2 regions of the Nitrospirillum karajorum genome follow, and region 1 is predicted to be linked to the other one. Evidence: riboswitches for the same ligand, from Rfam matches in the RefSeq annotation. Region 1 holds a riboswitch; the other holds the start of a gene.

Region 1 (3,407 bases):
CTTTTCCGGCGAGCGGCTGATCGGTCAAATTACGTCTCCTATGTTGTTTCGGCGGCCCGACACCCGCCCGTCGCCGTTCCCCAGGGGACGGCGCCGTTGGCAAGGCGCGATGGATGCTGCCTCGTGAAAATGGCCACCCAGGAATGGGCGGCCATGGCAAAGCGTCAGGCGTGGGCGGCTGTCGTGATGCATGCCGGGCCGATGGGATGACGCTCTATTCGCATGGCACCGTAATTGGCCCCTCCCGCGCCCCAGGTCAATCGCATTAAGACCGATTCGGGATTGCGGTGCGGCATGGCTGAGTTGCGGGTGCGCCGCCGGCTCGTGGCACGGCCATGCCCGATAAGAAACGGGGCCCGCCCGACGTATCCGCCGCCGCCCTAGCTGATGGCCGACAGCGCTTCTTCCAACTCATTGAAATCGGGCATGTATTCCGTCGGCACCTTTTTCCGCGCCGCCTCGATGGATACCTGGGGCGCATAGCCGGCCAGGTGGGCCGTGATGGCCGCCCGGATGACGTGGTAGAACTGGTTCTCCTCCTCCGCCACGCCTTTCAGGCGCGAGGCGATGGGGGCCAGGATGCAGTAGGACAGGAAAATACCCATGAAGGTGCCCACCAGGGCGCCGCCGATCAGCTTGCCCAGCACCTCGGGCGGCTCGGTGATGGACGCCATGGTCTTGATGACGCCCAGCACGGCGGCGACGATACCCAGCGCTGGCATGGCGTCGGCCATGGTCTGGAAGGCGTGGCTGGAGTGCAGGTCCTCGTGCTTGGTCTTCTCGATCTCCTGCTCCATCAGCGCCTCCAGCTCATGCGGGTTGTCCACGCCGATGGAGAACATGCGCAGGTAATCCGCGATGAACTTGACCGTGAACGGGTCCTTCATGATCGCCGGATAGGCGTTGAAGATGTTGCTTTCCATGGGCTTTTCAATGTGCTGCTCAATGGCCAGCACGCCCTTGGTCTTCATCGTCTTCAGGATTTGATACAGCAGCGACAGCAGTTCCATGTATTCCTTCTTATGGAACCGCGCGCCCGGGAAGATGCGCTTCACGGCGCCCAGGGACTGCTTGATGACATGCGTGCTGTTGGCGACCATGAAGCCGCAGATGGCGGCGCCGCCGATGGTCATGAACTCACCGGGCAGGGCCTCGATGATGATGCCGATCTTGCCGCCGAAGATCACGAACGACCCGAACACGCAGATGAACACGCCGAGCAGGCCGATGGCGGCAAACATGAGCAAACCTTGGTAGATGGACCCCTAAGATAGGCAGAGTCCAGACAATCGGCCTACTTGTCAAATCTCTGATGGGGTAGGGCGGCTGGCGCAACCGCGCCGCCGGACGGGGGATGTCGAGAGGGCCCCCATCGCCCATGGCCGGGATCGGTCCCGCCACCAAGACCCTTGAATTCGGGCGCACGGTCCGCCATCGTTCCGGCCATCGACTGGGGTGCCGTCCGCCTGCCCGTCAGGCCCGCGGCTGAGATCAGACCCATGGAACCTGCTCCGGATCATGCCGGCGAAGGGAGATCGCGAGACCGTGACCCATTTTCCGCCTTCGGGCCATTCTTCCGCCCATCCATCTGCCGCCCCCCGGGTGATCGTCATCGGCGCCGGCTGCATAGGCCTGTCCATCGCCTGGCGCCTGGCGTCCGCCGGCTGCGCCGTTGACGTCTATGACCGGGGCCGCGCCGGCCTGGGCGCCACCCATGCCGCCGCCGGCATGCTGGCCGCCGCCGTGGAGACGGAACCGGGGGAGCAGGCGCTGCTGCCCTTGACGCTGGACAGCCAGCAGCGTTGGCCCGCCTTCGCCGCCGAACTGGAGGCCGCCAGCGGCCTGCCCGTGGATCTGCGCACCGAGGGCACCCTGCAGGTGGCGCTGACCCGCGATGACGTGGAGGTGCTGCGGGCCGGCTATGAGTTCCAGCGCTCCCTGGACCTCAACGTCACCTGGCTGAGCGGCGCGCAGGTGAAGGAGCGGGAGCCGTGGCTGAATCCCCGTGCCGCCGCCGGCGTGCTGGGCGCCGCCGACGGCCAGGTGGACAATCGCAAGCTGGCCGTGGCGCTGAAGGCCGCGGCATTGAAGGCTGGCGCCCGCCTGCATGAGGAGGTGGCCGTCGAGGCCCTGTCCATTTTGGCCGGCCGCGTCGAGGGCGTGGTGGTGGACGGCGCGCTGAAGGCCGCCGACGTGGTCGTGCTGGCCGCTGGCGCCTGGTCGCGCCTCCTGGCCGGTCTGCCGGACGGCGCCATTCCGCCGGTGCGGCCGGTGAAGGGGCAGATGCTGGCCCTGCGCATGGACCCGGCCCAGCCGCTGTTGCGCCATGTGGTGTGGCCACCCAAATGCTATCTGGTGCCCCGCCTGGACGGACGCCTGATCGTGGGCGCCACGACCGAGGACAAGGGCTGGGACGACCGCCTGACCGCCGGTGGCGTCCTGGCGCTGCTGGAGGCCGCGTGGCGGGCCCTGCCAGGGGTGGAGGAACTCCCCATCGAGGAGATGTGGGTGGGCCATCGCCCCGGCAGCCGCGACGACGCCCCCATCCTGGGGCCCGTGCCCGGTGTGGCCGGCCTGGTCATGGCCACCGGCCATCACCGCAATGGCATCCTGTTGACCCCCGGCACCGCCGACCTGGTGGCGGACCATATCCTGACCGGCCGGGTGGACCCGCTGCTGGCGCCCTTCGGCATCGGGCGGTTTCAGGAGCGGAGTGCCCACGGCATGAGACTTTGACTCAGGCCTTTGTAGGACGTGACCACGTCCGCCGGAGCTTTACGGGAAGCGTAGCGGACTGGAAAGCGAGGAAGCCATGCCCCCGGATGGGGGCGCCCGGCGATTGAGGGATAAGGAAACGCGCATGATCACCGTGAACGGCAAGACCCGCGACCATGCGGAGGGTCTGGACCTGCCGGCCCTGCTGGGCGAGGCGGGGTTGGCGCTCGAGGCTCGTGGTATCGCCGTGGCCATCAACGGCACCGTCGTGCCGCGGGCCCGCTGGGCCGAGCGCGCCGTCGCCGACGGCGACGCCATTGAAATCGTGAAGGTGCTGCAAGGTGGCTGAAGACCTGCTCCGCATCGCCGGCAAGGCGTTCACCTCCCGCCTGTTCCTGGGCACGGCGGGCTATCCCAACCAGCAGGTGTTCCTGGACAGCCTGGCGGCCTCGGGCGCGCAAGTCGTCACCGTCTCCATCCGCCGGGTGGATATGGAGGGCGGGGCCGAGGGCATCCTGGACCTGGTGCGGGACAAGGCCTGGCTGCTGCCCAACACCGCCGGCTGCGCCACGGTGAAGGATGCCGTGCTGACCGCCCAGCTGGCGCGTGAGGCGCTGGACATCAGCTGGATCAAGCTGGAACTGATCGGCGACCGGGAGACGCTGTACCCGGATGTCGAACAGCTGGTGGCG
Region 2 (3,407 bases), on a different contig from region 1:
CGCGATCTTATAGGTGACGACACCCACCTTCACGTCGTCACGGTCGGGCAGGCCCAGATGCTCCTTGGGCGTGACGTAGCAGAGCATGGCGGTGCCGAACCAGCCGATCTGGGCGGCGCCGATGGCGCTGGTGATGTGGTCATAGCCGGGCGCAATGTCGGTGGTGAGCGGCCCCAGCGTGTAGAACGGCGCCTCGCCGCACCACTTCAGCTGCAGGTCCATGTTCTCCTTGATCTTGTGCATGGGCACGTGGCCCGGGCCCTCGATCATCACCTGCACGTCGTGCTTCCAGGCGATCTGCGTCAGCTCGCCCAGGGTCTTCAGCTCGGCGAACTGGGCGGCGTCGTTGGCGTCGGCGATGCTGCCGGGCCGCAGGCCGTCGCCTAAGGAGAAGGCCACGTCATAGGCCTTCATGATCTCGCAGATTTCCTCAAAGCGGGTGTAGAGGAAATTCTCCTTGTGGTGCGCCAGGCACCACTTGGCCATGATGGACCCGCCGCGCGAGACGATGCCGGTGACGCGCTTGGCGGTCAGGGGAATGTGGGCCAGGCGCACGCCGGCATGGATGGTGAAATAGTCCACGCCCTGTTCGCACTGTTCGATCAGGGTGTCGCGGAACACCTCCCACGTCAGGTCCTCGGCCTTGCCGTTCACCTTCTCCAGCGCCTGGTAGATGGGCACGGTGCCGATGGGCACGGGACTGTTGCGGATGATCCATTCGCGGATGGTGTGGATGTTGCGGCCGGTGGACAGGTCCATGACCGTGTCCGCCCCCCAGCGGATGGACCACACCAGCTTGTCCACCTCTTCCGCCACCGATGAGGTGACGGCGGAATTGCCGATGTTGGCGTTGATCTTGACCAGGAAGTTGCGGCCGATGGCCATCGGCTCCGATTCCGGGTGGTTGATGTTGTTGGGGATGATGGCGCGGCCGCGCGCGATCTCATCCCGCACGAACTCAGGGGTCACGAAGTCCGGGATGGATGCCCCAAAGCTCTCGCCATCACGCTCCAGCTGTTCCTTCAGCGCCTGGCGGCCAAGGTTTTCGCGGATGGCGACGTATTCCATCTCCGGCGTCACGATGCCAGCGCGGGCGTAGGCCAACTGGGTGACGGCCTTCCCACCTTTGGCGCGCAGGGGCAGGCGGCCGGCGCGGTCGAACACCGGCACGGGGCTGCTCTCGCCTTCCTTCAGGCCGTTGTCCACCGCCTTGATGGCGCGGCCGTCATAGCGCTCCACATCGCCCCGGGCCTCGACCCAGGGGCGGCGCAGCTCGGCCAGGCCCTGGCGGATGTCGGTGGTCACGGCCGGGTCGGTGTAGGGGCCGGACGGGTCATAGACGCGCACCGGCGGCTCATTGGCGCTGGGGCTCAGGTCGATCTCGCGCATGGCCACGCGCAGGTCGGGGTGCAGGGTGCCCGGGATATGGACCTTGCGGGAGGCGGGCAGGGGCCCGGTGGTGACGGCGAAGCCGTCGCTTCCCGGAATCGCGGCCGGGGTCAGGGTGTCGGGCATAGGGTCGTGCTCCTCCGTAGTCCGGCGCCCTTGGCTCTCTGGCCAATGATGCGTCCGGCACGTCACATGTCGCCAACCCGGGGCAACGACGATGGGGAGGAAGGAAGACGGCCGCTTGCGGTTCGCGGCCTACAGGGCGGATGCGCGTGTGATCCCGGTGCCGGGCAGATACGCGAAGGCCCCTGTTCCCATCCCTACGCCGGTACGATCCGGATCAGGTTCAAAGGGTCCCCGCGTCTCTCCGCGGATCTCAGCGCCCTCCGGCGCACCCCTGGAACGAAGGCCGCACTGTGCGCGCCCTGGGGCGCGGGTGTCAATGGGTGGGAAAATGGGGCGGTGGGGGAATGGTTGGGGGGCGTTCAGTTCCGCTGGCCGGTTCGCATCAGTCGGCTTGGACGGCGGAGACGGTCTTGATGCTGGGGTGGCCGATGCGCACCCGGTCGATGACGTAGCCGGCCACGGGTATCAGTGAGTCGCCTTGCTGCCGCCAGACGCCCAAGATCATGGCACCTACCCGCCAGCCCAATGTGCCCGGCGCGACGCGCACGGTCAGCGGCCCGTCCTGACTTTGCCAGGTCATCAATGGCGACGACATCTCGAACGCCAAGAAACCACGATAATGCCAGCCGGGAAAGTCTGGCACATCATAGGTCCCTTCCGGCCCCGCGCCGTCCATCTCCTGGGGTGTCAGATTGGACAGGGCGGGGTAAGCGGGCCCGCCAGCCGGATGAAAGGGGCCGGCCTTCGCCCACGGGCTGGCGCCCACCGTGGCCGCCCAACCGGGCGCCGCTTCCCGCAGGGCTTGGCAGACGGGCGCGCTGGCAGTGCAGGAGCCCTCGCCCAGGCGGAAGGCGGCTTGATAGGTCACCTCGATGTTGCAGGAATCGCCCCAGCGACTTTTTCCGGCCAGTCGGATGAACAGGGTTGAGCGTTCAGGGCCGGCCTCTGACCGGACGCTGTCCGCGTTTTGGGTGAAGAACAGGGGCCGTCCGCTGCCGTCCGTGCCGAAGCCGACGGTTTCCGTCCAGCAGTACGGCTGGGGGCGGTTTTCCGGCCGCGGCAGGGCGGGACCGGCTTTCCCGTTGGCGTCCAAGGGAAAGGCGGTGACGCTGACACAATTGGCCGTGCCCCCCGTTGCCGTCACCGCCACATGCGACGCGCCGAAGGGAATGATGGCTATGGCGTCGCCCCGGCGCTGGACCGCCGTTGCCGGCAGCCGATGGCGCCAAGCGGGGCTGAGCTTTTCCTCCGGCGCCGGAAACACAAGCCCGGCCGCGATCATCTGTCGATCCAGGGGAATTTGCAGGGGGGCGTCGTCAGCGGTGCGGGCCAGGGTCAGCGTCGTCGATGCGCGATGGCAAAGCGACGGGTTGTCTTCCCCTTCGCTCAGGGCTGTCAGCGCCGCCTGGCGCAGGATCATGGTCTGGGACAGGCACTCCGCCTCGGTCGACCATCCCACCGTCAGGGGCGATGTCGGCTTGGCGGGTCCTTGGCACAGATGGTCCCGTGTGGCCAGCCAGCGGCGCTGTTCGCCGGCCAGTGCCGCCACGTCCGGGCCGGCCTGGGTCAACACCTGCCTGTAAAGCCGCGCGACCTCCCTGTCCTGGGCCGCCAACTTCGGATCAGCGCAAATCGCCCGTTCGGTTGACGTCTTGGCGGCGGCGCAGTCAAAGCTGGGGCCGCTGGTGGCCGCTTGGGCAATGCCGGAGAGGAACAGGGCGGCGGCGCTCAAAATCGGCAGGCGGGTCATGGTGGCAGGCAACCGGCGGTGGAGGGTGTCGCCAGAATTAAGCATCCCCGCCAGGAACGCCATAGGATGTTGGCGGCGGATGTCAGGGCCCCGCCGCCACCGTCACCGCCGGCACCCCCACCCGCACCTGGTTGATGGTGTA

The links. Region 1 has a riboswitch for thiamine pyrophosphate ahead of thiO (glycine oxidase ThiO). Riboswitches for the same ligand answer to the same signal wherever they lie in the genome.
Region 2: another riboswitch for thiamine pyrophosphate. It lies ahead of thiC (phosphomethylpyrimidine synthase ThiC); the one in region 1 lies ahead of thiO (glycine oxidase ThiO).

The regions. Positions count from the first base shown of each region.
Region 1 covers NZ_JAZBQB010000003.1:1,623,447-1,626,853, forward strand. The annotation lists gene UCD39_RS21270 (DJ-1/PfpI family protein) at 1-28, opposite strand, end outside; gene motA (flagellar motor stator protein MotA) at 381-1,241, opposite strand; TPP riboswitch at 1,442-1,551, shown strand; gene thiO (glycine oxidase ThiO) at 1,546-2,736, shown strand; gene thiS (sulfur carrier protein ThiS) at 2,861-3,064, shown strand; gene UCD39_RS21290 (thiazole synthase) at 3,057-3,407, shown strand, end outside.
Region 2 covers NZ_JAZBQB010000001.1:519,964-523,370, reverse strand. The annotation lists gene thiC (phosphomethylpyrimidine synthase ThiC) at 1-1,515, opposite strand, end outside; TPP riboswitch at 1,688-1,798, opposite strand; gene UCD39_RS02360 (lysozyme inhibitor LprI family protein) at 1,898-3,265, opposite strand; gene UCD39_RS02355 (lysozyme inhibitor LprI family protein) at 3,348-3,407, opposite strand, start outside.